DNA from 3 places in the Acidovorax sp. 69 genome. Region 1 is predicted to be linked to each of the others. Evidence: predicted binding sites of a transcription regulator. Region 1 holds the regulator's gene; each other region holds the start of a gene.

What was found. The regulator HrcA, encoded in region 1, represses chaperone genes, less so after heat shock. The targets are predictions, from matches to a motif close to TTAGCACTCNNNNNNNNNGAGTGCTAA.
Positions count from the first base shown of each region.
Region 2: a site for HrcA is predicted at 7,178-7,204, ahead of rpoH (RNA polymerase sigma factor RpoH). Genes of this name have one in related genera too.
Region 3: a site for HrcA is predicted at 1,593-1,619, ahead of CLU85_RS19125 (co-chaperone GroES). Genes of this name have one in related genera too.

Region 1 is NZ_PGEP01000001.1:3,970,517-3,980,643, forward strand. It holds gene rph (ribonuclease PH) at 1-184, opposite strand, end outside; gene CLU85_RS18195 (PP2C family serine/threonine-protein phosphatase) at 314-1,216, opposite strand; gene CLU85_RS18200 (serine/threonine-protein kinase) at 1,299-2,315, opposite strand; gene CLU85_RS18205 (YicC/YloC family endoribonuclease) at 2,391-3,308, shown strand; partial or broken gene gmk (guanylate kinase) at 3,345-3,964, shown strand; gene rpoZ (DNA-directed RNA polymerase subunit omega) at 3,981-4,184, shown strand; gene CLU85_RS18220 (bifunctional (p)ppGpp synthetase/guanosine-3',5'-bis(diphosphate) 3'-pyrophosphohydrolase) at 4,280-6,559, shown strand; gene greB (transcription elongation factor GreB) at 6,624-7,187, opposite strand; tRNA gene CLU85_RS18230 (tRNA-Arg) at 7,266-7,342, opposite strand; tRNA gene CLU85_RS18235 (tRNA-Ile) at 7,549-7,625, opposite strand; gene hrcA (heat-inducible transcriptional repressor HrcA) at 7,676-8,680, opposite strand; gene CLU85_RS18245 (NAD kinase) at 8,709-9,605, shown strand; gene recN (DNA repair protein RecN) at 9,608-10,127, shown strand, end outside.
Region 2 is NZ_PGEP01000001.1:1,172,128-1,182,254, reverse strand. It holds gene CLU85_RS05465 (pitrilysin family protein) at 1-192, opposite strand, end outside; gene CLU85_RS05460 (pitrilysin family protein) at 214-1,659, opposite strand; gene ftsY (signal recognition particle-docking protein FtsY) at 1,688-3,064, shown strand; gene CLU85_RS05450 (EAL domain-containing protein) at 3,195-5,843, shown strand; gene CLU85_RS05445 (hypothetical protein) at 5,951-6,994, shown strand; gene rpoH (RNA polymerase sigma factor RpoH) at 7,235-8,176, shown strand; gene CLU85_RS05435 (tripartite tricarboxylate transporter substrate binding protein) at 8,290-9,318, shown strand; gene CLU85_RS05430 (Crp/Fnr family transcriptional regulator) at 9,462-10,127, shown strand, end outside.
Region 3 is NZ_PGEP01000001.1:4,151,146-4,161,272, reverse strand. It holds gene groL (chaperonin GroEL) at 1-1,121, opposite strand, end outside; gene CLU85_RS19125 (co-chaperone GroES) at 1,215-1,505, opposite strand; gene CLU85_RS19120 (DUF4148 domain-containing protein) at 1,911-2,198, shown strand; gene CLU85_RS19115 (DUF4148 domain-containing protein) at 2,281-2,574, shown strand; gene argC (N-acetyl-gamma-glutamyl-phosphate reductase) at 2,803-3,741, opposite strand; gene CLU85_RS19105 (LysR family transcriptional regulator) at 3,871-4,758, shown strand; gene petA (ubiquinol-cytochrome c reductase iron-sulfur subunit) at 4,875-5,501, opposite strand; gene CLU85_RS19095 (sigma-54-dependent Fis family transcriptional regulator) at 5,801-7,183, shown strand; gene CLU85_RS19090 (TetR/AcrR family transcriptional regulator) at 7,298-8,005, opposite strand; gene CLU85_RS23060 (hypothetical protein) at 8,208-8,366, shown strand; gene CLU85_RS19080 (NAD(P)-dependent oxidoreductase) at 8,366-9,733, shown strand; gene preA (NAD-dependent dihydropyrimidine dehydrogenase subunit PreA) at 9,775-10,127, shown strand, end outside.

The sequences.
Region 1 (10,127 bases):
AGCCTTCGCCACTGCCGCGCTTGTGTGGGGGCACGCGCTCCTCGACCGAGGCCGTGCAGAGTACCTTGGTGTTGCCAAACTCAATCAGCACCGACCCTTCGGCATGCATGGTGTAGTGGCGGGTGATGCGCACAGGGCGCAGCTGGTCGGCAGTGCGGCTGCCGGTGCGGATATAGGTGGTCATGGTGGGGTGACGAACAGAAATTGCGTACAAACACCGGACATGCGCTCACTGCTTGGCAGCGCATCACGGCATCCGGCAAAAAAACAGGTCTCTCGTGCAGAGACAACGACAGGAACGCCAATCAGGCCATCAGGCCTTGCGCGCTGCAGAACGGCGGATGGCTTCGTTGATCTCGGCAATGGAGCGCTCGATGGCCGCATCGTCGAGGTCATCCACCAGCCCGTCCAGCGGGCCTGCCTGAATGGTCGATGCAAACACGTCATCACTAATGCTGTCGGTGGACACCCCTTGGGTGGACTCGAAGGCATCGGGCGTCTCCCATTCCAGGGCGATCACGGTGACATTGTCACTGGTGTCCCCCGCCTTGCGCAAAGCGTCCTCCACCAGGTCAGGCACTGCATGCGACACCGTGTTGCGGGCCAACTGCTTGGCGATGTCTTCGTCGCTGAGCGTTCCCCACAGGCCATCCGAGCACAGAAGGATGCGGTCGCCCTGCTCCAGATACACCGGGCCGGTGATGTCATAGATGGGTTTGGTGGGAGACCCCAGGCAGGTGAACAACACGTTGCGATTGATGCGATCAAGGCCCGGCGGCGGCGTGTTGCGCAGCTCCATATAGGAGTGGTCGCGCGTGCGCGTCAGCAGGTCTCCATCACGCACCATGTACAGGCGCGAGTCGCCACAGTGGATCCAGGTGGCAGTACCGGCCTGAAGCACCGCTGCCACCAGTGTGGTGCGGGGCGTGTCGAGCATGCCTTTGTCGGTGGCATAGCGCAGGATCTGGTGGTGCGCGGCCAGCAGCGCCCCCGACAGGAACTCCTGCACATCCTTGAGTTGTGGCTTTGCCTGGCGCTGGAACAGCGCTGAAATGGTCTGCAGCGCGATCTGGGCAGCCACCTCTCCCTCAGGATGACCGCCCATGCCGTCGGCCAGCACAAACAGGCCTGATTCGCGCGTGTAGCAATAGCCCATGCGGTCTTCGTTCTTCTCACGCCCGCCACGGCGGCTGATCTGGAATACGGAGAACTTCATAGTGGCCCACGCAGACAAGGATGCAGCAACGCATCGTTAATGAATATGCATCCCGTCTGAACCCGCTTTGCGTGAGTCGTTTTCATTTGGGCTTGGCTCCGATGCCAGTGGCTTCACCCACCTTTTGCACATTTTTCTTGGTGTCCGACACCAAGGTGTCGAGCTGCAGGCGCATTTTCTCGGCCACGGTGAGCTTGGTGTAGCGGCGCTCGCCCTCACGGCTAAGCTCCTTTTGCAACGCAAACACCGACTGAGGGCGCGAGAGTGGGTCAAGCGCCATGCACCACTCCACCACCTCAATCAGATTGTCCGAGTACACACCGCGCAACTTGGTCAACGCCAGCGACAAACGGTCTTTGTCGATGCGCTGGGGGGCCTCATTGGGCGGAAAACCCTGCATGCAGGCGTAGATACAGGCTCCGATGGCGTAGATGTCCGTCCACGGTCCCATCTGCGAATCTCGCCGGTACATCTCGGGGGCGGCAAAACCAGGCGTGTACATGGGACGGATGAAGTTGCCCTCTTTGGACAACACTTCGCGCGCCGCGCCAAAATCGATCATCACGGCTTTGTTGTCGTCGGTGATGAAGATATTGGCAGGCTTGATATCCAGGTGCAGCATCTTGTGCTGGTGCACGATGCGCAGGCCACGCAACACTTCGTCGAACAGCGAGCGAATGGTGGACTCACGAAAGACCTTCTGTGTCTTGAGGTCGCGTGCGGTGATGATGAAGTCCTGCAGGGTCGCGCCCTCCAGGTAGTTCATCACCATGTAGACGGTTTCGTTTTCGCGGAAGAAATTGAGCACGCTCACTACCGAGGCGTGCGAGATTTGCGCCAGCGAGCGCCCTTCTTCAAAAAAACTCTTGAGACCCAGGCGGTAAAGCGAGAGTTTTTCAGACGGCACCTTGGGCAGCAACTCGCCTGGCGCACGCGTGGCCAAGGAGGTGGGAAGGTATTCCTTGATCGCAACCTGCTGACCTTCGCCGTCGGTCGCTAGGTACACCACGCCAAAGCCCCCGGAGGACACCCTGCGAACCACGCGGTATCCACCAATGGCGGTGTCGGGCGGCAGGGGAGCCGGTTTGATTTTTGACATATTTTGCGAAGATGACTCGGGGGTAGAGCGGAACCCGGATAATCGCCGGATCGCAAGCAACCATCAAAAAGTCCAATGCCAGTTTACAGCATGACCGGATACGCCAGCGCACAGCATGGTGCATCTGCCACTGGCGCTGAAGCCGACGCCCGAGCCCCCCAGTCGCGCAGGCTGGGGCTGGAAATCCGCTCGGTCAACAGCCGCTTTCTGGACCTCTCGTTTCGCCTGCCAGATGATCTGCGCGCCCTGGAGCCCGCCCTGCGCAGCCTGCTCACCGCACGCCTCAAGCGCGGCAAGGTCGAGGTCCGGGCTGCGCTGGACAACGAAGACAGCAATACCCTGCAAGACCCGCCCGCCCGCCTGCTGCAGCGCCTCAACTCATTGCAGGACTCCGTCAAAGCCTGGCTCCCCACGGCAGCTCCACTCACGGTAGCGGATGCGCTGCGCCTGTGCGCCAATGCCCACTCGGGCACCGAAGACTGGAGCGAAGCCGTTCCGGCTTTGGCAGAAGAAGCCTTGACCGCCTTGATGGCCGCCCGGGAGCGTGAAGGCAAGCGCCTGGCGGCGATGTTGCTGGATCGGGTCAAGCAGTTGCGCACGCTGGCACAGCAAGCGGTTCCCATGGTTCCATTGCTGGTGGAACAGCAACGACTGAGATTCATGGAACGCTGGAAAGAGGCCATGGCCCTCACCGATGGCGCCACATTGCCCGAAGCCGCCCGCGATCGGGCATTGACCGAGGCCACCGCCTTTGCCATTCGCATCGATGTGGCCGAGGAAATTACGCGGCTCGACTCCCATTTGGACGAGATCGAGCGCCTGCTCAAAAAAGGCGGGGAAGTGGGAAAACGCCTGGACTTCCTCATCCAGGAGCTGCATCGCGAAGCCAATACGCTGGGCTCCAAATCGGCCGCACTGGACCTGACTCGCATCAGCGTGGACATGAAGGTCCTGATCGAGCAGATGCGCGAGCAAGTGCAAAATATCGAATAACACTCATTTTTTGATAGCGCATGGCGCACATCAACTATGGACTATCCAGGAAATCTCATCGTAGTGGCAGCCCCCAGCGGCGCCGGCAAGTCCAGCCTGGTCAAGGCTCTGCTGGAGCTGGACTCCCACGTTCACCCTTCCGTCTCACACACCACTCGCCCCCCCGGGGCCAGGAAAAGCACGGCCGAGAGTATTTTTTTGCGTCAGAGTCTGAATTCGACGCCATGATCCAGGGCAACGCCTTTGTGGAATGGGCGCATGTGCACGGCAACCGGTACGGCACCTCCAAGAAGGCCATCGAAGAACGCATTGCCCAAGGCACGGATGTGATCCTGGAAATCGACTTCCAGGGAGCCCTCCAGATCAAGCAGGCTTTTGCCAACGCTGTACTGGTTTTCATCCTGCCGCCCAGTTGGGAAGAACTGCGCTCGCGCCTGGAACGCCGGGGTGAAGACTCTTCGGATGTCATCGAAGTCCGTCTCAAAAACGCAGCCATCGAGATGGCCCAGGTGAGCAAATTCGACTTCGTTATAATCAATGAGTTGTTTGAGCGCGCGCTTTTCGACCTGAAAGCCGTAGTTCACGCCCAGCGACTCAAGTACGTCGCCCAGCGCCGCGCACGTGCTGACACTTTCCAGTCGCTCAATATCACCTGAATCTCGGAGTAAAACGATGGCACGCATCACTGTAGAAGACTGTCTGGAAAAGATCCCCAACCGCTTCCAGCTCGTGTTGGCCGCCACATACCGCGCGCGCATGCTGAGCCAGGGCCATGCCCCCCGCATCGAAAGCCGCAACAAGCCCGCCGTGACCGCCCTGCGCGAAATCGCCGAAGGCAAGGTTGGCCTGGAAATGCTGAAGAAGGTTCCTGGTTGAGCCTCCTACAGGGTCGCATCCCAAAAAGCACCGCCGCAGCGGTGCTTTTTTTTTCCCAGAAGCCGTCTGATGCGCACCCGCGCTACATTTAAGGAATGAACGCGGTGCTCAACTTACCTTCCGCAACGCAGCCCCGGTCTGGCGATCCCTCCACAGCGGGCCCGCTCTCGGCAGCCGCGGCGGCAGCCAACGCGGCCGCCGCTAGCTTTGCCGCGCTGACGGACAGCCTGGACTATCTGGATGCGACCAGCATTGAACAGGTTCGCCAGGCATACCGTTTTGCGGACGAGGCTCATTTGGGCCAGCTGCGCAACAGTGGCGAACCCTACATCACCCACCCCATTGCGGTGGCGGCCCAATGCGCCACGTGGAAGCTGGACGCCCAGGCCCTGATGGCTGCCCTGCTGCACGATGCCATGGAAGACTGCGGCGTCACCAAGGCCGACCTGATCGACCGTTTCGGCGCTCCAGTAGCAGAGCTGGTGGACGGACTCACCAAACTCGACAAACTGCAGTTCAACACCCGTGAAGAGAACCAGGCCGAGTCCTTCCGCAAGATGCTGCTGGCCATGGCGCGCGATGTACGCGTCATTCTCATCAAGCTGGCAGACCGCACACACAACATGCGCACGCTATCAGACATGCCGCGCAGCAAATGGGGCCGCATATCATCTGAAACGCTAGAAATCTACGCTCCCATCGCTCACCGCCTGGGGCTCAATCAGACCTACCGTGAACTGCAGGATCTGGCGTTCAGACACCTGCACCCGTGGCGCTACGCGACCCTGTCCAAGGCAGTGAACAAATCGCGCAACCGCCGCCGAGATCTGGTGCAAAAAGTACAGTCCGAGGTGGACGCCGCCTTTTCAAAGATCGGAATGAAGGTGCGCCTGGCGGGCCGCGAGAAGACGTTGTATGCCATCTACCAGAAGATGGATCTCAAGCACCTGAGCTTTGCCCAAGTCACGGACATCTATGGCTTTCGGGTGATTGTTCCCGCAGTGACCGATTGCTATACGGCGCTGGGGGTGCTACACCAGATGTACAAACCGGTGCCGGGAAAGTTCAAGGATCACATTGCGATTGCCAAACTCAATGGCTATCAGTCCCTGCACACCACTCTTGTGGGCCCCTCGGGGGTGAACATCGAGTTCCAGATGCGTACGGATGAAATGCACGTCATTGCAGAGGCTGGCGTTGCTGCGCACTGGCTGTACAAAGCCCAGAATGGCGACGGAACCTCCGCAGAACGCTTGGGCACCAAATGGCTGCAATCGCTACTGGACATCCAGAACGAGACGCGCGACGCGGCCGAGTTCTGGGACCATGTGAAGGTGGATCTTTTTCCCGACGCGGTTTACGTCTTCACACCCAAGAGCCAGATCATGGCGCTACCGCGCGGGGCCACCGTGGTGGACTTCGCTTACGCGATCCACAGCAACGTGGGCGATAGAACCACGGCAGCCAAGATCAACAATGAGCAGGTGCCGTTGCGCACAGAACTCAAAAACGGTGACGTGGTGGAGATCATCACCGCCCCTGTTTCTACCCCCAATCCGGCGTGGTTGGGGTTTGTCCGCACGGGTCGTGCTCGTTCAAAAATTCGCCACTATCTCAAGACCCTGGCCCAAACGGAGTCCGAGGGACTCGGGGAAAAACTGCTGACGCAGGCGATTCGTGCGGAAGGCCTGGAGCAATTGCCGCCGCTCAGCCCTGAAAACCTGCCCCTGTGGGACAAACTGCTGCGCTTTACCGGCAACCGCAGCCGCAGCGAACTCATGACCGACCTGGGTCTGGGTAAACGCATTGCCAGCATTGTGGCCAAGCGGCTGATGGTGCTGATGACGGAGCACGGACATCGCCCTGATGCCCTGCTCATGACACGTGAACGCTACACATCGCACGAAACCTTGTCCCAGGGAGCGGTCACCCTCGACGGCAGCGAAAATGCCTCCGTGCAATACGCCCCTTGCTGCCGCCCTGTGCCAGGGGACAGCATCGTCGGCTACCTGGGCCGCGGAGAAGGACTTGTGGTTCACAACACCCACTGCAGCGTGGCCAAGCGTCTTCAGCACAAGGACAGCGAACGGTTTATCGCTGTGGACTGGTCTGACGAGCCCACACGCATGTTTGAAACCGGCGTGGTGGTGACTGTCACTAACGGCAAGGGCGTTCTGGCACGCGTGGCCGCACAACTGGCGAACTCCGAAGCGGACATTACCCATGTCGACATGGACGATGAAGCAGCACTGGACACCACAGATCTGCGTTTTATCGTGGCTGTACGGGATCAAGCCCACTTGGAAGTGGCGCTGCGGAACCTTCGTCGAACCCAGGCGGTCATTCGCGCAGCGCGAATTACACCGCAGGCATAGCCCACCCAGCGAGAGCCGCACACACAAAAGCCCTGGGGACGATAAAACGCCCCTCGCAACTTTGTTATCCAATGCGGGGAGACGGGTACTGCACGTCTACCACCTCCAGGGTACGAACACCTCCTGGGGTTGGCAATTGGACTTCATCGCCCACACGGGCTTTCAGCAGCGCTCGCGCGACTGGAGAGATCCAGCTGACCTGCAACTCGCGGCTGTCAGCCTCATCTATGCCCATGATGGTGATTGTGCGTTCAACACCCTCATCATCCACATAAGTCACGGTTGCCCCAAAGAAAACCTGATCGCTTCCCACATGCAAGCTGGGGTCCACGACTTCGGCAATCTCCAGCCGCTTGGTCAGAAATCGGATGCGCCGATCAATTTCGCGCAGGCGTTTCTTGCCATACAAATAGTCGCCGTTTTCTGACCGATCGCCGTTGCTGGCCGCCCAATGCACAACATCGACGATCTTGGGGCGCTCGTTGTCGATCAATTCAAGCAACTCATCCCGCAAGCGCGCGTAACCCGCAGGAGTGATGTAGTTTTTGCCACCTGCGGGCAGTGGTGGTAACGCCAGCTCATCATCGTCAGCACCACCATCAGCCTCTTTGGTAAAAGCCTTGCTCATAGCCAGATCCCCCGATCAGCGCAAAGCGCGTGAACAAATGAAAAAGCCTGCAATCTTTCGATTGCAGGCTTTAAACATTGGTGCGGCTGGCAGGAATCGAACCCACGACCCCTTGGTTCGTAGCCAAGTACTCTATCCAGCTGAGCTACAGCCGCTAAGCTTTGAATTATAGCATGATTTCTTGGCGACCCTTGAAATCACTTTATTTTGTTTATTTATCCGCAGGCGGTAAAAACAAACAAAACCCTCTTCCAACGCAAGCCAAGATTGTAATGCACTCACAGGCCTCAAAAAGGGAAGCAAGACACATTGCGACAAAAAAATGGCTCTGATCATGATGATCGCCCATGCGGATGATGGGTGGTAGGGCGTGTTGGACTTGAACCAACGGCCAAAGGATTATGAGTCCTCTGCTCTAACCAACTGAGCTAACGCCCCAAGCCATGCTCCAGCGCTTTACAACGGGGCAAGCGCCGTATTGTAGGGGCTTACTTGCGGTAGCTGAGCGCGTTGGAAACCAGCTTCGAAGTGATGTCCACTATCTGAATCATCCGGTCGTAGGGCATGCGCGTAGGGCCGATGACACCCAGAGTACCAACCACTTTGCCATCCACTTCATACGGAGCGCTAACAATGGACAACTCTTCAAAAGGCACAACGTGACTCTCGCCGCCAATGTAGATGCGTACGCCCTCGGCCTGGCTGGAGATGTCCAGCAAGCGCAGTATCTGGGTCTTCTGCTCGAACAAATCAAAGGCACGCCGCAAGTTGCCCATGTCATTGGAAAAATCGCTCACTGCCAGAAGATTGCGCTCACCAGAGATCACAACTTCGTCCTGCGCTTGCGACAGCGCCTCGGAACCCACGTTCACGGCCGCCTGCATGAGTAATGCAATCTCACCGCGCAACACATCTACCTCGGACTTCAAGCGCTCACGCACTTGCTCCATGGCGAGGCCAGCGTAGTGCGCGTTCAGGAAGTTGGATGCCTCAATGAGTTGCGACTGAGAGTAGTCAGCCTCCGTGAAGATCACCCGATTCTGAACATCACCTTCGGGTGAGACGATGATCACCAAAAAGCGGCGCTCTGACAGCCGCAAAAACTCAATATGGCGGAACACTGAGGTTCGCCTTGGGGCCATCACCACGCCCACAAACTGCGAAAGGTTCGACAGCAGTTGCGCCGCGTTGGCAATCACCTTTTGTGGTTGCTCTGGCGCCAGCTGAGGTGCCGTCAACGGATCCCTTTGCACCGTCAGCATGGTGTCTACGAACAGCCGATAACCCCGCGCGGTGGGAATCCGGCCTGCGGAGGTATGTGGGCTCGCAATCAGGCCCAACTCCTCAAGGTCCGCCATGACATTGCGAATCGTCGCAGGCGAGAGATCAAGCCCGGATGCTCGAGACAACGTCCGAGACCCGACAGGTTGCCCGTCGGCGATATAGCGCTCGACCAGGGCTTTGAGCAACAACTTGGCACGGTCATCGAGCATGGAATGATTTTAATGATGTAATTTCGCGATGACGTCCAAATTCCGCCGTGTCGCACTCATAGGCAAGTATCAAGCTTTATCTGCGGGCTCCGCGGGCGACAGCTCTCGTCAGGCACTAGAAGGCATTGCCCATTTTCTGGAGAACCAAGGGTGCGACATCGTTCTTGAGGCAGAGACGGCAAGCAATACGGGAATAGCAAACTACCCTTCACTGAATGTAGACGACATCGGGACCCGGTGCGATCTGGGATTGGTGGTGGGCGGAGATGGCACTATGCTTGGTATCGGCCGACGGCTCGCCCGTTTTGGAACCCCGCTCATTGGCATCAACCAAGGCCGACTGGGGTTCATCACCGACATTCCGTTGGATACCTATCAAACCACGCTGCCCCCAATGCTTCAAGGAGCGTATGAAGAGGATCTGCGGCCACTAATGCACGCCACCGTGGTGCGGGATGGTCGTGTGGTTTTCGAAGCCCTTGCGATGAACGATGTGGTTGTGAACAGAGGCGCGACATCCGGCATGGTGGAGCTGCGTGTTGAGGTGGATGGGCGCTTTGTAGCCAATCAACGCGCAGATGGTCTCATCATTGCATCACCAACCGGATCAACGGCCTATTCGCTGTCCGCCGGTGGCCCGATGCTGCACCCGTCCATTCCTGGCTGGGTTCTAGTACCCATTGCTCCCCACACGCTCTCGAACCGTCCCATCGTTCTGTCGGATGCCACAGAAGTCGCAGTGGAAGTTGTGAGTGGCCGGGATGTCAGCGCCAACTTTGACATGCAGTCATTGGCCTCCTTGCTCCACGGTGACCGCATACTGGTCAAGAGATCGGAACACTGCGTGCGATTTCTGCACCCCCAAGGTTGGAACTACTTTGCAACGCTGCGCAAGAAGTTGCGCTGGAACGAAGGAGGCTCCTGACCATGGCGCTCAGACGAATCACGCTCCGTGATTTTGTGATCGTTCAGGCTCTAGAGCTAGAGCTGCATTCTGGATTCACGGTACTGACCGGCGAGACGGGTGCGGGCAAATCCATCCTTATCGATGCACTTCAACTGGCGCTGGGCGCGCGGTCGGACGCAGGCGTCGTTCGCGAGGGCTGTCCCAAAACGGACATCTGCGCCGAATTTGATTGCCCAGAACATGTTCAACCATGGTTGGAAGATGCTGGGTTTGAAGTCAACGATTTCCTATTGATGCGACGCACAGTGGATGCGCAAGGCAAGAGCCGCGCCTGGATCAATGGCACACCCGCCACGGCGGCACAACTGCGTGCCCTGGGAGACATGCTGCTTGATATTCATGGCCAGCATGCTTGGCAGAGCCTCACGCGCCCTGAATCGGTTCGCGGCCTGCTCGACGCGTTTGCGGGGATCAGTACCAGCGACACATCGGCACGGTGGGCGCAATGGCGCTTAGATCAGAAAGCACTGCAGCAAGCGC
Region 2 (10,127 bases), 2.8 Mb from region 1:
GCGGCTGCCAGCATCAAAGTCAATCTGAACATCCACCATGGGGATGACCGGGCTTTCAACCAGATAGACCTTGGCGCCACTGGCCTCGGTCCAGTGCTGGATGGGCAGCAGCGCCCAGGAGGGGTTTGAGTAAAGAACGGCCCCAGCGCCTATCAGTAAAGCGCGAGCAGCTATATTTTTAATAGTATTCATGTGCAATGGCCCAGTGCGGGTTCAACGGATGACAGCGCCCGGCGGCAGCGTGGCGCGTGCGCGGGGAGCATCCAGGGGCTGGGGCAGCAAGGTGGCCACGGTCAGTTGGTCGTCACCGAAGTATTTGGCGGCTGCGGCCTGTACCTGGGCAGGGGTCACGGTGCGCAGCAGGGCCAGCAGGCGCTCCTGTGCGTCGAGTGGAAAGCCCTGCACCCAGTTGCCGCCCAGCTCCTGCGCCTGGCTCATCACCGAATCGCGCTCGTACACGGTCGAGGCGATCCATTGCGTCTTGACGCGGGCCAGCTCTTCCTCGCTCACGCCATCGCGCGCCACGCGGGCCACTTCGGCACGCAGCGCATCTTCCACCTGCTGGGCTGTTTTGCCCGCTGCGGGCACGCCGCTGAGCATGAACAGGCTGGGGCCGCGCCCGGTGACCATGGCGCTGCTGCTGGCGCTGTCGGCCACGCGGTTCTCACCCTGGGTCAGCGCACGGTCCAGTCGGGCACCGTCATAGCCGTTGAACACTGCCGAGAGCACCATCAGCGCCAGCGCGTCGCGGTCCTGGTCGGTGAGCTGATCCACGCGGTCCAGGCTGGGCGCGCGGAAGGCCAGCGCCACATAGGCCTGCTCGGCCGGGGCCTTGACGGCGAGGCGGCGCAGGCCCTGCTGCACGGGCTCGGTGCGCGGCTTGCGCGCGGGCAGGGCATGCACGGGCAGGCTGCCGTAATATTTTTCTGCCAGCGTTCGCACCTGGGCCACATCCACGTCACCGGCCACCACCACGGCGGCGTTGGTGGGCGTGTACCACTGGCGGTGGAAGGCGCGCACGTCGTCGGGTGTCATCGCGTCCAGATCGCTCATCCAGCCCACGATGGGGCGGCGGTAGGGCGAGGCGTTGAAGGTGGCCGCAAAAAGCTGCTCGGCCAGCATGGCGCGGGGCTGATCTTCGGTGCGCAGCCGGCGCTCTTCCTTGACGACCTCGATCTCTTTCTTGAACTCTTCGTCGGGCCAGTGGTTGTTAGCAAAACGGTCCGATTCGAGCTTCATCACGTCCTCCAGCCGGTTGGACGGGATCTGCTGGTAGTAGCCGGTGTAGTCGCGGCTGGTAAAGGCGTTTTCGCGGCCACCCAGAGCCGCCACGCGGCGCGAGAACTCGCCCGGTGGCAGCGTCTTCGTGCCCTTGAACATCATGTGCTCCAGCGCGTGGGCCACGCCCGAGGTGCCATCGACCTCATCCATGGAGCCCACACGCACCCAGACCATGTGCACCGCCGTCGGGGCACGGCGGTCGGGTTGCACGATGAGCCGCATGCCGTTTTTGAGCATGAACTCCTGTGCGCCAGAGGCCGTGGTCGACGGTGTGGCGGGCGCTGTGGCACTGGGTTGAGACACCGGTGGCGTTGCCGCAAAGGCAGCCCCGAACGAGAGGCAGGCCATGAGGCCCAGTAGGGTGGAAGCGCGTTTCATAGAATGGAGTGATTCTACGAACCCTCCAATGTTCAGTTTTTTCAAGAAAAAACCCGCTCCTGCGCCCGCTCCCACCGATGCACCCACCCCGGCCCAGCCGGTGGGCGCGCCGACGCCCGTCGCCCCCGCCCCATTGCCCGCGCCCCTGGCCCGTCCCGAGCCTCCAGATCCTGCGGCCCCTCCACCGACCGCTGCATCCGTCGCTCCGCCTGCGACCGCCCTCCCGGCGCCCTCCACCGCGCCTGACCCAGCCGCCTCCAGCTTTGGCTGGCTGCGCAATCCCTTTGCGACCAAGACGCCCGAGGCCGCAGTCCCACCGCCTACAGCCCCCACCGCTGCGGCTACCGTGACAGGCCTGGTGGCCGAGCCAGCTGCCCCCGCATTGCCGCCCGTGCCGCCCCCGGCCGCTGCACCACCAGCAGGCCCTGTGGCTGCGCCTGTGACCTGGCCCGCACCGGCGCCCTCCTCGCCTGTGACAGCCACGGCCCCTGCCGCCACCACGGCGGAGCGCAAGGGTTGGCTGGACCGCCTCAAGGCCGGCCTGCGCAAAACCGGCAGCAGCATTGCCACGGTTTTCACCGGTACACAGATTGATGACGCGCTGTATGAAGAGCTGGAGGAGGCCCTGCTGATGGCCGACACCGGTGTCAAGGCCACCACGCACCTGCTGACTGACCTCAAGCGCCGCGTGAAAGAAAGCAAGACCACCGACCCTGCCGCCGTCAAGGGCCTGCTGGCCGATGCACTGGCAGACCTGCTGCGCCCGCTCGAAAAAGCGCTGGTCATTGGCCAGCACACGCCCACCGTGATCATGGTGGCGGGCGTCAATGGTGCGGGCAAGACCACCTCCATTGGCAAGCTCACCAAACACCTGGCGGACGAGGGCGCGGCCGTGCTGCTGGCGGCAGCCGACACTTTCCGCGCTGCCGCCCGCGAGCAGTTGGGCGTGTGGGCTGATCGCAACACCGTCGAGATCGTGAGCCAGGAAGGCGGCGACCCCGCCGCCGTGAGCTTTGACGCCGTCACGGCCGGCAAGGCGCGTGGCAAGGATGTGGTGCTGGTGGATACCGCCGGGCGTCTGCCCACCCAGCTACACCTGATGGAAGAATTGAAAAAGATACGCCGCGTAGTGACCAAGGCCGATGCCACGGCCCCCCATGAAGTGCTTCTGGTGATCGATGGCAACACCGGCCAGAATGCCCTGTCCCAGGTGCGCTCCTTCGACGATGCACTGCAACTCACGGGGCTCATCGTCACCAAGCTCGACGGCACGGCCAAGGGGGGCGTGCTGGCCGCCATTGCGCAGGAACGCCCGATTCCCGTGTATTTCATCGGCGTGGGCGAAAAGCTCGAAGACCTGGAAACCTTCAACGCCCGCGAGTTTGCCCAGGCTTTGCTGACCTGAAAGCACCCGACCCCGCAACACGGGACGGCACCCGCCTTTCTGAAATGGCTCCATCCGGGGCCATTTTCACGTTTACGAATCGCAACAATTCCCCCATGATGGGCCTTCCCCTCGAAAAGCACGGAGGCCCATGTTCATTGAGCTGGTTAAAGGCGTGGCCCTTCTGTTGGCGCTGTGCTTTCTGCACGGGTTCAACATCCGCCTTTGGCGACAGCGCCCTTTGGTCGGCCAGGCCTTTTCGGGGCTGATCTTTGGCGGTATTTGCGTAGTGGGCATGCTCACCCCTGTGGTGCTGATGCCCGGCGTGATCTTTGATGCACGCTCGGTGGTGCTGAGCATGGCGGGCCTGTTTGGCGGCCCGCTGGTGGCGTGCATTGCAGCGCTGATGGCCGCCACGGGCCGCCTGTGGCTGGGCGGCGCGGGCGCGGAGGTGGGCCTGATGGTGATTGGGCTGTGCACCGCTCTCGGACTGGTGTACCGCGAAGGCCGCGCCCGGGGGCGGCTGGGGGTGGAGCCTGTCACCCTCGCGCTGTTCGGTCTGCTGCTGCACACGGCGGTGATCGCGCTGTTTCAGCTGTTGCCTGCCGAAGCCGTTCAGCGCATCAACCAGACGCTGGCCCTGCCCTATCTGCTGACCTTCACCCCCGCCACCGTGGTGCTGGGCCTGTTGCTGCGCGATGTGGAAGAACGCATGACCACCGAGCATGCGCTCACCGGCATTGCGGCACGGTTGCATGCCATTGCACAGGCCATCCCCGATGTGCTGCTGGTGCTGGACGCGCAGGGACGTTATGTCGAAGTGCTGTCACCCGACGACGCGGCATTGGCCGCCAGCGCCCCCCAACTGATCGGCAAAACACTGCATGAGGTGCTCCCCCAAGAGCAGGCCGACCGCTTCATGGCGTTGATCCAGGATACCCTGCGTTCTGGCGAGACCCACACGCTGGAATATGAAATGCAGACGCTGTCAGGGCAGCGCGAATTCGAGGGGCGCACCCAACCCCTGGGCGTCAAGGCGGGTGGCCACGCGGCCGTCGTGTTCCTGGCACGGGACATCACCAAACGCAAACAGGCCGAAAGCGCACTGCGCGAATCGGAGCTGCGGTTTCGGTCTTTGCTGCGCAACATTCCGTCCATCTCGGTCCAAGGCTATCTCGAAGACGGCACCACGAGCTACTGGAACAAGGCCTCCGAGCACCTTTATGGCTACACCGCCGAAGAAGCGCTGGGCGCCAACCTGCTCGACCTGATCATCCCGCCCCCCATGCGCGACGCCGTGCGCACCCATGTGCAGCACATGTTCGACACGGGCGATGTCATTCCTGCCGGCGAGCTGCAGCTGCGGCGCAAGGACGGATCACCAGTGGATGTGTTCTCAAGCCACGCCTACATCCAGGTGCCAGGTCACCCGCCGGAGATGTTCTGTATCGACATTGACATCTCGGGCCGCAAGGCCGCCGAAGACGAAGCGCGCTACCTGGCGTTCTACGACGCGCTCACACAACTGCCCAACCGCCGTCTGCTGGTAGACCGGCTACAGCAGGTGCTGGTCAACGGTGCGCGATCTGGCCTGACCACGGCCGTGCTGTTTGTGGACCTGGACAACTTCAAGACCCTGAACGACACCCGAGGCCACGAGGTGGGCGATCTGCTGCTCAAGGACGTGGCCCAGCGCCTGCGCGGCTGTGTGCGCGAGCAGGACACCGTGGCCCGCCTGGGCGGCGACGAGTTCGTCGTGGTGTTGCAGAACCTGAGCAGCGACGCACCCGAGGCCGCCGCGCAGACCCGCACCCTGGGCGAATTGATCCTGACCCAGCTCCGCCAGCCCTACGAGCTGGCCGGGCACGAGCATCACTTCTCGGCCAGCATCGGCGCCACCTTGCTGAGCCATCACCGTGACTCGGTGGACGAGGTGCTCAAACAAGCCGACATGGCCATGTACCGAGCCAAAGATGCGGGTCGCAACACGCTGCGCTTTTTTGACCCCGACATGCAGCAGGCCGTGAACCGCCGCGCGCTGCTGGAGACCGAACTGCACAACGGCCTGCGGCAATCACAATTTTTGCTGCTGTACCAGCCCCAGGTGGACAGCCTGGGCCGAATCCTCGGCGCCGAGGCACTGGTGCGCTGGCAACACCCCGTGCAGGGCATGGTTTCGCCCGCAGAGTTCATCCCGCTGGCCGAAGAGTCCGGCCTGATCCTGCCCCTGGGCCACTGGGTGATGGAAACCGCGCTGCGCCAGCAAGCGCTATGGCGGCAAGACCCGCAGTTTGCCCACCTCAGCCTGGCCATCAACGTGAGTGCGCGCCAGTTCCTGCAAGAGGACTTTGTGACGCAGGTGCTGGCGCTGCTGCAGAACACGGGGGCCGCACCGGCACAGATCAAGCTGGAGCTGACCGAGAGCCTGCTGCTCGACAACGTGGACAACGTGATCGCCACCATGCGTGCCCTCAAGGCCCACGGCCTGGGTTTTTCGCTGGACGACTTCGGCACCGGCTATTCGTCGCTCAGCTACCTCAAGCGCCTGCCGCTGGACCAGATCAAGATCGACCAGGGTTTTGTGCGTGACGTGCTGCTGGACCCGAGCGACGCAGCCATTGCGCGTTCGATCATTGCCTTGGCCGGGAGCCTCGGCCTGGATGTGATCGCCGAAGGGGTGGAGACGGCCGCCCACCACCAGTTTTTATTGGCGCATGGCTGCAAGGCCTTTCAAGGCTATCTGTTTGGCCGCCCCCTGGCGCTGAAGGATTTTGAGCACCAGGTTCGGCAAGGCGCATAGCAAGTACCTGGGTTCGGTGCCCGGAGCCACCCACCCGCCCACCCACTGGGCTCAAGTTCTGCCACCCACACGCCGATATCTCCCTGTGGAAGCCGTGGAGGTATCCCATGAAGATCGAATCGTCCACCCTGCAGATGCAGGCCCAGCATGTCGCTACGCGCATGCACACGCAAAGCAGCCGCCTCGAAGCCTGGGTGGGAGACCGCCGCCCAGATGGTGCGGCGGGCCGAGCGGCCCCGTCCGTCCAGATATCCCGCGCTGCCCGGCTGGCTACAGCAGCGGCCGAGGCGCCCTCCGAGCCGCGCGACCCCGATGAAGGACTGACGCCTCAATGGGCCATGATCCGCGACCTCATCGCGCTCATGACGGGCGTGCAGGTGCGCGTGTATGCGGGGGCAGAGGCCTCTGCCGCACCCACGCCCTCTGCACAACCCCCAGGCCCAGCCCAGGCGCCATCCTCGGCGCCCGCGCGCCAGCGGGCCGGTTTTGGCCTGGTCTATGAACAGCGCGAAGTGATCGAAGAAACCGAACGCACCCAGTTTGCCGTAGAGGGATTGGTGCGCACGGCCGACGGGCAGGAGATCCGCTTCACCCTGCAGCTCGACATGCAGCGCAGCTACCGCCAGGAGTCATCCATCAGCCTGCGCCTGGGCGACGCCGTAGCGGTGGACCCGCTGGTGATCAACTTCGACGGCACTGCCGCCCAGCTACAAAACCAGCGTTTTGCCTTTGACCTGAACGGCGATGGCCAGACCGAAGACGTGCCCCTGCTTTCGGGCAACCGGGGCTACCTGGCACTGGACACCAACCAGAACGCACGCATCGACAACGGCCTGGAACTGTTTGGCCCTGGCACCGGCAACGGCTTTGCCGAACTGGCCCAACATGACAGCGACCACAACGGCTGGATCGACGAAGCCGACCCCGTTTACCAGCAACTGCGCGTGTGGACCCCCAGCGCCGACGGCACCGGCCGCCTGCAAACCCTGGCGGAACTCGGCGTGGGCGCCATCCACACAACGTCAGTGGCCACCCCGTTTGCGCTGCGCACGGCAGACAACGGCAGCCTGGGTGTGGTGCGGTCCACCAGCGCTTACTTGCGTGAGAACGGCGGCGCGGGCACGGTGCAGCAAATCGACCTGAGCGTTTAGGACGAAGGGAGGGGGGGACTCGGGCGGCACAGATTTTGGGGAAAAACCTTGTGAGGCCATCTGGGATCCAGATATTGCTCATATTTTTATAGCTTCAACGCATTATCAAATATGCGGCGAATGGGCATTTCGCCAAGAATCCATGGAATGGCCATTCCGAGCAACCCGGCGGGAACTCCGGGCTTAGCACTCAATCAGAGAGAGTGCTAATATCTTGGCTTAGAGGAAAGGATTCCCGGAATGAACATTCAATCTGGAACCGCGACGATGACCCTGGCTCCCACCAACCCCTGGGCGCTGGTGCCTGCCCTTGGCAACCTGGACGCCTATATTTCGGCCGTCAACCGCCTGCCCCTGCTCACGCACGACGAAGAGCAGACCTATGCACGCCAGCTCAGGGACCACAACGATGTGGATGCCGCAGGCCGGCTGGTGATGTCGCACCTGCGCCTCGTGGTTTCGATCGCGCGCCAATATTTGGGCTACGGTCTGCCGCACGGCGATCTGATCCAGGAAGGCAACGTGGGCCTGATGAAAGCCGTCAAGCGCTTTGACCCCGATCAGGGCGTGCGCCTGGTGAGCTATGCCATGCACTGGATCAAGGCCGAGATACACGAATACATCCTTAAAAATTGGCGCATGGTCAAGGTGGCTACCACCAAGGCCCAGCGCAAGCTGTTTTTCAACCTGCGCTCGATGAAGCAAGGCTTCAAGGCCGATGCCGCAGCTGCGGACGCCGCCACACATCGCGACACCCTGTCCGACCACGAAATCGACTCCGTGGCCGCTCAGCTGAACGTCAAGCGCGAAGAAGTCATCGAGATGGAAACCCGCATGTCGGGTGGCGACGTGCTGCTGGACCCCGCTCCGTCAGACGATGGCGAGCAGGCTTTTGGCCCCATCGCGTACCTGGCCGATGCCTCGCACGAGCCCACCGCGATGATTGAGTCGCGCCAGCGTGATGCCCTGGCCACCGATGGCATTGCCACCGCCCTGGCCAGTCTGGACGATCGTAGCCGCCGCATCGTGGAGGAACGCTGGCTCAAGGTGAATGACGATGGCTCCGGCGGCATGACGCTGCACGAGCTGGCAGCGGTCTACGGCGTGAGCGCCGAGCGCATCCGCCAGATCGAGGTCGCCGCCATGAAGAAGATGAAGAAAGCTCTGGCCGAATACGCCTGAGCCTGCAATGGGGGGCGTTAATATGCCCTCCTGCAGAAATTGCCTCGCGGGGCCCCAATTCTGGGGCCCCGTGTCGTTTTGGCCCCTGAATATTCTTGAGGAGACCCCGCCCCATGTTGTTGTCACGCCCTGTCGTTTCTCGCCGAGCCTCGCTGCTGATTGCCCTGGCAGCCGCATCTCCCTGGGCCGTGGCCCAGAACACCGCCAAGGCGGTCGCGGCGGCAGCCCCCTTGGCATGGCCCACCAAGCCTTTGAAAATCATCGTGGGTTTTCCAGCGGGTTCATCGCCCGACCTCACGGCCCGCACGTTTTCGGAGCCCCTGTCCAAAGCCCTCGGCCAGCCCGTGATCGTGGACAACAAGGTGGGTGCAGGCGGCAACATCGGCGCCGATGCAGTGGCCAAGTCACGCGATGACCACACCATCGGGCTGATGATCAACGGCAACATGACCATCGCCAGGCTGCTGAATCCTGCCGTTCCGTATGACCCCCTCAAGGACCTGGCCCCGCTCAGCCTTATCGGCACCTCGCCGCTGATCCTGACCGCCCCCGTCAGTCAGGCCGGCGTTCCCGCTGGTGCCAGTGCCCGCGACTTCTTTGTGGCGGCACGCAATGGAGGCGACAAGTGGAGCTACGGCACACCGGGCGTGGGCACCGTAGGCCATATCGGCACGGAATTGCTCAAGTCGCGCAGCAACATCAATCCGGTGCATGTGCCCTACCCCGGCTACCCCCAGGTAGCCAACGCCATGCTCGGTGGGCAGCTGCAGATGGCGCTGCTGCCCCCAGCCCTGGCGCAGGCCCAGGTGCGCGCGGGCAAGCTGCGTGCGATTGGCGTGACATCTGCCGGGCGCAGCCCGCTGGCGCCAGAAGTGCCCAGCCTCTCTGAAGCGGGCATCCAGGGTTTCAGCCTGGAAATCTGGAACGCTTTTGCGGCACCATCGACCATGCCCAAACCCATTCAGGCCAAACTGGCAGCCGTGATCAGCGAGATTGCCCGCAGCGAAGAAGTGCGCAGCAAGCTGTTCCAGCAAGGCTGGCAGACGGTGGGCTCGTCGCCAGAGGGATTGGCCAATCGCATCAAAGCCGACACCAACCTGCTGGGCGGGGTGATTGCCATGCGCGGTATCAAAGCGGAGTAAACCAGCGCAGGCGTCTGCGGTATACATTTTGTTGCAATGCGACATAAACCCGGGTAAGGTTCACCTTCTTGCCCGGGTTTTCCTTTCTGGGCGTCCTGTTTTTGTCCTCCGCCCTCGGGGTGAATGCCCATTGCCACCGCACCATGAAATCTGAATCTCTCGCCCGCAGTGGCGGGTGTGCACTGTGTGTGGGGCAGCAACACTGCCTGCTGGGGCGTCAAAATGACCAACGCCGCGCCGATTGGGCCCCGCTGGTGGTTGAACGTCCCATGTCCAAGGGCGAACTGCTTTTGCGGCAAGGCGAATTGCAGCCCACCTTCAGAATCGTCAAAACGGGCACAGTCATGCTGATGTGCAGCGGCGAAGACCGGGTGGAACGGCCCATCGGGCTGTTTGGCTCCGGCCAGCCACTGGGCACCACGGGGGTGCTTGAGCAACCTGCTGCGGTGTCCTGCCGTGCCTTGACGGCCGGGCGGGTGTGCGAGGTGGCCATCGCCTCTGCCAGCCGACAAGGCCTGCTGGACGAGACCTTCGTGCGGAGCCTGGCGCAAAGCTACGCACAAACCAACGCCTGGCTCGCCGAATGGGCCCGCATTGTCCGCATCCGGGGCGTGGCAGGCCAATTGGCCGCCACCTTGCTGCAACTGGCCCGCATACAGCGCAGCACCCTGGTACGGCTGCCCAGCCATGTGGTACTGGCCGATCTGCTGTCGACCACGCGCGAGACGATTGCGCGCGCCCTTCGGCAGCTGACGCTCCGCCAAGGCCTCATCCGCCATGACCGCTGGCACTGCGAGATCCAGCGGGAG
Region 3 (10,127 bases), 180 kb from region 1:
CCGGCCAGCTTGGCCACGCGTTCTTGCAGCTTTTCGCGGTCGTAGTCGGACGTGGCTTCTTCGATCTGCACGCGCACTTGCTTGACGCGGGCTTCGATGTCAGCAGCAGCGCCAGCGCCGTCGATGATGATGGTGTTTTCCTTGCCCACTTCGATGCGCTTGGCTTGGCCCAGATCGGCCAGCGTGACCTTTTCCAGGGTCAGGCCCACTTCTTCAGCGATGACCTTGCCGCCCGTCAGGATGGCGATGTCTTCCAGCATGGCCTTGCGACGGTCGCCGAAGCCAGGAGCCTTCACAGCCACCACCTTCAGGATGCCGCGAATCGTGTTGACCACCAGCGTAGCCAGGGCTTCGCCATCAACTTCTTCGGCAATGATCAGCAGCGGACGGCCAGCCTTGGCCACTTGCTCCAGCGTAGGCAGCAGGTCGCGGATGTTGCTGATCTTCTTGTCGAACAGCAGCACGAAGGGGTTGTCCAGAATGGCGGATTGCTTTTCTGGGTTGTTGATGAAGTAGGGCGACAGGTAGCCGCGGTCAAACTGCATGCCTTCCACGACGTCCAGTTCGGAGTCGAGGGACTTGCCGTCTTCCACAGTAATCACGCCTTCCTTGCCAACCTTGTCCATGGCGTCAGCGATCAGCTTGCCGATGGTTTCGTCGGAATTGGCGGAGATCGAACCCACTTGGGCGATTTCCTTGGAGGTGGTCGTGGGCTTGGAAGCCTTCTTCAGCTCGATCACCAGGGCTGCAACAGCCTTGTCGATACCGCGCTTCAGGTCCATCGGGTTGATACCGGCGGCCACGTACTTGAAGCCTTCGCGAACGATGGCTTGTGCCAGCACCGTAGCGGTGGTGGTGCCGTCACCAGCGTTGTCGCTGGTCTTGGAGGCCACTTCCTTCACGAGCTGGGCGCCCATGTTTTGCAGCTTGTCCTTGAGTTCGATTTCCTTGGCCACGGACACACCGTCCTTGGTCACGGTGGGGGCGCCGAACGAGCGCTCCAGCACCACATTGCGACCCTTAGGGCCCAGCGTGACCTTGACCGCGTTGGCCAGGATGTTCACGCCTTCAACCATGCGAGCGCGGGCTTCGCCGCCGAAAACTACGTCTTTTGCTGCCATTTGGAGCTCCTAAATTTGAATCAAATTGACTGCCAGTGCTTACAAATAAAGCGCTAGCAGCTATGAAAAGATGAGTAAATCAGAGGGCGAGAATTACTTCTCGACGACTGCGAACAGATCGTCTTCCTTCATGACCAGCAGCTCGTCGCCGTTGACCTTGACGGTCTGGCCCGAGTACTTGCCGAACAGAACGCGGTCACCGACCTTGACGTTCAGGGCGAGCACTTCACCCTTGTCGTTCTTCTTGCCTGGGCCGACGGCCAGCACTTCACCTTGATCGGGCTTTTCAGCGGCGTTGTCAGGGATCACGATGCCCGAGGCGGTCGTGGTTTCGCTTTCGATACGCTTGACGATCACGCGATCGTGCAGAGGGCGAAGGTTCATTGCAATGCTCCTGTTTTCAGTAAAAAGCTGACGTACTCAGTGCCCGGACATCCAGGCACCACCAAACTTCCAACAGCCGTAGCGCTGTTAGCACTCGTCTGTAGTGAGTGCTAATGATAGGGGTATTTATGGCCATTTCAAGACACCCCCAGACATGCAGGGGGTCTTTGGCGTGAGAAATGGTCCTGCTCTCGATTGCCGCCGCAGATCTCTATTGTTTCTATTACTGGAACAGTTAGTTCGCGACCCGGTGGTTTTTCTCTGAACACCATCGGCGTACAGTTCAACCCATCGATGAGCCGAACCCGCAAGGCGACTCACCGAACCCGGTTCAGCAGCCCTTCTTTGTTTTGCAGCCGTTCCGGTTTGATTGAGCCGCTTTTTTTAACTTCAAGGATTTTCATCATGAACAACACCGCACGTTTCCTCTCCATCGCCGCTGTCGCCGCTTTCGCTTCTTTTGGTGCCCAGGCCGACGAGGCCGATGCTTCGCAATTTGCCACCAAGTTTGAAACCAACCGCACCCGCGCTGAAGTGGCTGCTGAAGCCGCTACCGTGGCCCAGACCCGCTCCATCGAGCCTGCTGGCTCGCGTGTCGTGACTTACAAGTCCACGGCTGACCGCGCTGCGGTGCGTGCCCAGGCTGCTGACGCTGTGCGTACTGGCCAGATCCCTTCGGGCGAGCGCGGTTGATTCTTTTTGAATCCGCTGTTCCCCTGTTTGCGTATTTGTCAGTACCTCACCCCCATTTTTTGAATTTCACTGGAGTTTCACCATGAACAAGACTGCACGTTTCCTCTCCATCGCCGCTGTGGCCGCTTTCGCTTCTTTTGGCGCACAAGCCGACGAAGCCGATGCTTCGCAATTTGCCACCAAGTTTGAAACCAGCCGCACCCGCGCTGAAGTGGCTGCTGAAGCCGCTACGGTCGCCCAGACCCGTTCCATCGAGCCTGCTGGCTCGCGTGTCGTGACTTACAAGTCCACGGCTGACCGCGCTGCGGTGCGTGCCCAGGCTGCTGAAGCTCTGCGCACCGGCCAGATCCCTTCGGGCGAATTCAGCGCCATGTAATTGACGCATTTGCGGGCCTTCCCATGGTGGCGGTCCCTCGCATTGGCGGGGGGAGCTGCCATGGGGAGTGTTTTGAGCCTGCATGGAGATCAAAGCCAATTGGGCTCCCTTTGGGGAGCCCTTTTTTGTTGCGGCCGCGCATTGGCACCGGCGTGGAATCCGCTCGCTTTTGAGGGTTGCGCCCACGATTGCGACGGCGTGGTTCACAAGCGGTGGGAAGGTTGGGGGCTACCCAGCAAGCTGACCCAGCATCAGGTCCAGGTTCTGCACTGCAGCCCCCGAGGCCCCCTTGCCCAGGTTGTCGAACACGGCTGTCAGCAGCACTTGCCCGTGCTGCGCGTTGCTGAAAACGCCCAGCCGCAACTGGTTGGTGCCGTTCATGGCCTGTGGGTCCAGGTGTTCTGTGGACTCTGTGCGTGCTGAGTCCATGACTTCCACGCAGGCTGCGTTTGCGTAGTGCTGTTGCAGGCATGCGCGCAAATCATCGCCGCTGATGCCCGGCGGACAATGCGAAAGAAGCAAAGGGATGGTCAACGCAATGCCCTGGCGGAACGATCCATACGCCGGCAGAAAAAATGGGCGTTGCCACAAGCCGGCGTGTTGTGCGATCTCTGGCGTGTGTTTGTGATCCAGTTTCAGCCCATACAGCTGAAAAGCAGGCGCCGATTTTTCGGCAGGTCCTTCATGTTCTTCCACCCGTGCGCGCCCGCCACCTGAATACCCCGACACCGCATGGATGGTGATGGGTGTGTGGGCGCCAATCAGCCCTGCTTTTACCAACGGGTGCAGCAAACCGATGGCGCCCGTGGGGTAGCAGCCAGGGTTGCTCACACGGTGTGCCCCCGCAATGCGCGCGGACTGTGCGGCTCCCATCTCGGGAAAGCCGTACACCCACTGCGGGTCTGTGCGGTGCGCCGAGCTGGCATCGATCACGCGCACAGCGGGGTTGACGACGGCGGCCGCGGCCTCGCGCGCAGCGGCATCGGGCAGGCACAGGATGGCGATGTCGCAGGCATTGACCGCTTCGGCACGCAGGGCGGTATTTTTGCGTTCGTCGGCGGCCAGGGTCAGCAGGCGCAGGTCAGACCGGTCGCGCAGGCGCTCATGGATCTGCAGGCCGGTAGTGCCTTGATCGCCGTCGATGAAAACAAGCGGATGGTGGGTCATGGGGTGTGGTTCCATGCAATCAGAGGGAGATCCACCCAGTGGCGGCGGTGGAAGCAGCCATCTTCGTTGTGCAGGTAAACTTTGAAAAGTTGAATTTCACAAACATCAACATCAGTTTTACTGAACGATATGCGCGAACTCAATCTCGACCGGCTGCGCACGCTGGTCACCATTTCCGACCTGGGCTCCTTTGCCGAGGCAGCCCGCTTTTTGCACCTGGCGCCGCCCACGGTGAGTCTGCACATTGCAGATCTAGAGGCTCTCGTGGGGGCTCCTTTGCTGGTGCGAAAGCGGGGCGAGGTAAAGCCGTCCGGGGTGGGCGAGTTGCTGGTCGAGCGTGCCCGGCGCCTTCTGGCGGATGCGGATGAGGTGATGGATCTGGTGCAACGGCAGGTTCAGGGGCTGGCCGGGCGTGTGCGCCTGGGCGCATCCACGGGGGCCATTGCGCACCTGCTGCCCCAGGCGCTGGAAGTGCTGGGCGAGGAGCATCCCGGGATCGACGTGCAGGTGCAGGTGCTGACCTCGCCAGAAGCCATGGCACGGCTGGCCAGCGGGGCGCTGGACATAGGCCTGGTGGCGCTGCCTCAAGGGGCTGTGCGGGGCGTGACCGTGTTGCAGTGGCGTCGGGACCCGGTCATGGCGTTTGTGCCGTCGTCATGGGCATTGCCTCGGCGGATCACCCCCCGTTGGCTGGCACACCAGCCGCTGATCCTGAATGACGAAGGCACCAGCCTGTCGCGCCTGACCACTGAGTGGTTCGCGTTGGCAGCCGAGCACCCCAAGGCCCGCATCCAACTGAACTACAACGATGCCGTCAAGAGCCTGGTGGCCGCTGGGTACGGGGCGACGCTGTTGCCTCACGAGGCGCTATCCGCAGCGCCACTGGACCCCCGTATCCGCATGCTGCCACTACAGCCCAGGCTTTGGCGGCCCCTGGGTGTTGCGCACCGTACCGGCCCGGTAGAGCGTGCGATCCAGCATGTGCTGGACGTGCTGTGGCAGCAAACGCAGGTCTGATCTGACGGGGGCTGCGGGCCGCAGACTTGGGTCAACGGAGCGCACGCCACGGCGTTTCATTCGGACTCGGCTGCTCACGGATACACAGGTGCGTCGCTGATGGTGGTAAGGAGGTATCAGACCGTATCGTCCCCAATGCGCAACTGGGTGTCGGACACATAGCGGTGTGGCGGAACCTCCAAGTTGGTGGGCGCGGGCTTGTTCTTGAAAACACGGCCTGCCAGGTCGAAGGTGGAGCCGTGACAAGGGCAAAAGAAGCCGCCTTGCCAATGGTCGCCCACGCTGGGGTTGGCCGTGCCTGCCGGAACGGCGGTGGGCGAGCAACCCAGATGGGTGCAGATGCCTACAGCGACAAACACCTCGGGTCGGATCGAGCGCAGCGGGTTGCGCGCGTATTCGGGCTGTTGATCCTTGCGTGAAGCCGGGTCGGCCAGCGCCGCGTCCTGCTGGGGGAGGCCCGCCAGCATTTCAGGGGTGCGCCTCAGGATCCACACGGGCTTGCCACGCCACTCTGCAGTTTTGACGCCACCGGGGGGCAGGTCGCTGATATCTACGTCCACGCTGGCGCCCATGGCCCGAGCGCGTTCGCTGGGCGCAAAGCTGGACACCAGCGGCACGGCGACTCCAGCCGCGGCCACGCAGCCAGCGGCGGCGGTCAGCATCACCATCTGGCGGCGCTCGGTATCGTGGGGGCTGTCACGGCCCATCAGAGGGGCAGTCGTGGAGCATCTGGTGAGGGGCATGGCGGGCTTTCGTCAGGGGTGAAGAAGGGCAGAAGTGGAGCACCGGGAAGTGCCAAGACAGTCGTGCTGAGGCATGGCTTTACCGCAAGGGGCGTGCCACAGCGGGTGCGCACTGAGCCGCTCAGAAAAAGTCTTTGAATTCAACGGTTTGCGTCGGTGTCGATGTCAACGCTGACTGCTGCCGAGCCCGTGAACCGCCAGCGAAACTGCCAGTTCGACTGCCATCTGCCACTAAGTGCAGTCGGCATGGCATAGGTCAAACGCCAGGAGGCGGATCGGGTGCATCGTGAAGGCCCTGCATGTCCCGAGGTTCCGCCGTGACCCCTTCCACCACGCCACCCCCTGAACTGGTGTCCTTTCTGGAGAGCCTGGCCGAGCCCCATATCCTGCTGGATGTCGGCTACTGCATCCTGGCGGCCAATGCGGCCTACCGTCGCCAGTTCGGCTCGGAGAGCAGTGTGGTGGGGCGCACTTGCCATGCTGTCTCCCACCGTTTCAACGTGCCTTGTGATCAGGCGGGCGAGTCCTGCCCTTTGGCGCAGGCGCGCGACTCGGGTCGGTGCGAACGGGTGCTGCACCTGCACCACACGCCGCTGGGTGAGGAATATGTGCAGATCGAGCTGACACCGGTGGCGGGGGCAAACAACGGGCCGGGGTTTTTTGTCGAAAAGATGGTGCCCTTGCCGGTCGCTGCACAGCACGGGCCTTCGGCCCATGGGCTGATCGGGCGTTCGCCCGCATTCCAGAAAATGCTGGGTCTGGTGGCGCGCGTGGCGCCCTCGCGGGCTGCGGTGCTGCTGATGGGCGAGTCAGGTACGGGCAAGGAGCTTGTGGCGCACGCGGTGCACCAGAGTAGCTCGCGGGCTCGGCGAGCGTTGGTGCCGGTGGACTGCGCCAGCCTGCCCGAGGCGCTGTTTGAGTCCGAGCTGTTCGGGCACGAAAAAGGAGCGTTCACTGGCGCGACCCAGGCCCGGCCAGGGTTGGTAGAGGCAGCCGACGGTGGCACGCTGTTTTTGGACGAGGTGGGTGACATTCCGCTGCCGCTGCAGGTCAAACTGCTGCGCCTGCTGGAGACCGGCACTTACCGCCGCGTGGGCAGCACCGACCAGCGGCATGTTGATCTGCGCGTGGTGTCTGCCACGCACCGCAACCTGCAGCGCATGGTGGCTGAGGGCCGGTTCCGTGAAGACCTGTACTACCGGTTGAGCATCTTTCCGATCTACCTGCCACCACTGCGCGAGCGCCAGGGCGACAGGGCCCTGCTGGCGCACGCGCTGCTGGAGCGCGTGGTGCCTTCACCCCGTGTGCTGCAGCTGTCGGACGCAGCGGTGGCCTTGCTGGAAGCGCAGCGCTACCCAGGCAACGTGCGGGAGCTGCGCAATCTGCTGGAGCGCACCGCCCTGCTGTGTGATGGTGATGCCATCGAAGCCGAACACGTGCAGCAGGCCCTGGCCTGTGGCCTGCCGCCCAGCGAGGAGCGGGGGGTCTCGGACCCGCCACCCATCGAGGCACAGGCGCTTGCAATCGCAGGCCTGCCACTTCGCCACACCGCGATGGACGACGATGCCCTGCGCCGTGCGCTGGCAGCCCACCAGGGAAGCCGCGTGGCGCTGGCGCAGCAACTGGGCGTCAGCGAACGATCGCTGTACCGGCGTCTCAAAGCATTGAATGCCAAACGCTGAGTGATGGCGAAATCAGACTGAAGCGCATATCCTTCAAGCGCGAAATGCTATTAATTAAGTAGCAAAAAAGAGTAATGCAGTCACGCACTTTCTGGGTCGGGCCCAGGCGCTGCTTCACACCACGGCGTCGGGCGCCAGCGCACTGAGCACCATGCGCACGATCAGCTCTTCGGCCTTGTCGTAGTCGCGTTCGGTCAGTGCCGGTTTGCCCAGCAGCAGGGCGAACTGGGCCTCCTGCTCTGCATAGGCTTGCGTCACCGACCAGATGATGAACATCAGGTGCGTGAAGTTGACCTTGGCGATCCGGCCTTCGCGGGCCCAGCGCTCGAAGGTACGCACCTCGGTCTTGAGCAGCGGCGCCACCCGCTCGGTGATGGCCTGGCCATAGCGTGGCGCACCGGCAATCACCTCTTTGGTGAACACCTTGGCACCCTGAGGGCGTGTGCGTGAGTAGTGAAGCTTGGCACGGATGTAGCGCCGAAGGGCCTGCTGAGGATCGTCGCTGTGGGACAGATCCTCCATACCGGCCAGCCACTGGGTGAGCACATCGTCGAGCACGCGTTGGTAAAGGGCCTCTTTGCTTGGGAAGTAATACAGCAGGTTGTGGCGGCTGATGCCGATGGCGGCCGCAATGCTCTCCAGCGATGCGCCTTCAAAGCCAAACTGCGCAAAGTGGTTCTCGGCCTCGGTGAGGATGCCTTGCTCCTTGAGCAGCCGGGAGGCCGTGGGCGCGCGGGGTGTGGGGTCATCCCCCACCGCGGTCCGGGGTGTCTTGGCGGGGCGGGGGGCTGTGTCGGCTTTGGACGGGCGGGCGTCGGTCATTGCACCATTGTGGAACAAGCCATGGGCTAAAAACTGGCAATTCGCTGGCATAAGCCCAAGATTCACGGGGATTTGGCTGGCACGGGGTTTGCTCTAGGGATTTTACCAATTGGTAAAGTTTTACAGGTTGGTAAATTGACCCACCACACAGGGCACCGCTGCAGCAGCGCAGCGGGCACCTGCACCTACAGCGAGGCCCACGATGAAACCTCCGAAGTTTGCGAGCGCAAGCACCCCTGCATGCGCAGCATTGGCCGGCTCGCGCCGCACGTTCCGGCGGCGCAGCGAGGCGCTTGCGCGTGCCACCGCCTGCCAGGCACGCGCCCAGACCCCCACCCTCACCCTCTCGGAGGAAACCTGATGGACACACCCGCAAGCCGTGCCTGTGGCATTCATGCCGCACGCCTGAACCTGGCCGACTACGCCGCCAATTTCAGCGACGCGCACCCGCCGCTTACCAAGCCCCAGGCCCTCATCGAGGCGGAGCGCTGCTACTACTGCCACGATGCACCTTGCGCCACGGCGTGCCCCACGGGCATCGACATTCCTTCGTTCATCCATCGCATTGCGCAGGACAACAACCGCGGTGCCGCCCGCGCCATCCTGGAGGCCAACCCGCTGGGCGGCATGTGCGCCCGCGTTTGTCCCACCGAGGTGCTCTGTGAGCAGGCCTGCGTGCGCAACACCAATGAGGACAAGCCGGTAGAGATTGGCTCGCTGCAACGCTACGCCACCGATGCTTTTTTTGCCAAGCCGGGGGCGCCGCTGTTTCAGCGTGCGGCATCGACTGGCAAGCGGGTGGCCGTGGTGGGCGCTGGCCCCGCAGGCCTGGCCTGCGCCCATGGGCTGGCCGTGCGCGGGCACGACGTGGTGCTGCTGGAAGCGCGCCCCAAGTTGGGTGGCTTGAACGAATACGGCCTGGCCAGTTACAAGACCACCGACGACTTCGCGCAGAAGGAGGTGGAATGGTTGTTGTCCATCGGCGGCATCGAGGTGCGCACCGGCCAGCAACTGGGCCGTGACATCACCCTGGACGGCCTGCTGCAAGGTTTCGACGCGGTGTTCCTGGGGCTGGGCCTTCAAGGTGTGAATGCGCTGGGCGTGGCCGAGCCTACGGCGACCGGGCTGCGCAACGCAGTGGATTTCATTGCCGAGTTGCGCCAGAGCACCGACCTCTCAACCCTGCCCGTGGGCCGCCGCGTGGTGGTCATAGGGGGCGGCATGACAGCGGTAGACGCTGCAGTGCAGTCGCGCAAGCTGGGCGCTGAAGACGTGAACATTGTGTACCGCCGGGGCGCTGATGCCATGTCTGCTTCACCCGTGGAGCAGCAGTGGGCACAGACGCACGGCGTGAAGATCCGCCATTGGGCGGCGCCCCAGGAAGTGCTCAGCGAAGGCGGTGCCGTGAAGGGCGTGCGTTTTGCCGCCACGGCCCTGAGCGGTGGCCAGCTGGTGGAAACCGGCGAGACCTTCGTGCTCGACGCCGACATGGTGCTCAAGGCCATTGGCCAAACGTACGTGGCCGAACCTGCGGGCGCATCGATCGCACTGAAGTCTGGCCGCATCGTGACCGACGCGGAGGGCTGCACCAGCCTGGCGCGCGTCTGGGCGGGTGGCGACTGCCGCGTCGGCGGCCGCGATCTCACTGTAGAGGCGGTGGAGCACGGCAAGGTCGCCGCTGTCTCCATGCATGCCGCACTCATGGCACCTGCCGCCAAGGCTGCCTGACCGGCCAACCAGTCATACCGCACAACACACGGGAGCACCCCATGGCAGACATTCGCAGCAATTTTCTGGGTATCCAGAGCCCCAACCCCTTTTGGCTCGCCTCTGCACCACCCACCGACAAAGAGATCAACGTCACCCGCGCCTTTGAAGCGGGCTGGGGCGGCGTGGTGTGGAAAACGCTGGGCGAAGACCCGGCGGTGGTCAATGTCAACGGCCCGCGCTACGGCACCCTGATGTCGCAAGACCGTCGGGTGATTGGCCTGAACAACATCGAGCTGATCACCGATCGGCCCCTGCACACCAACCTTGAAGAGATCAAACGCGTCAAGCGCAACTGGCCCGACCGCGCCATGATCGTCTCGCTCATGGTGCCGTGCGAAGAGCAAAGCTGGAA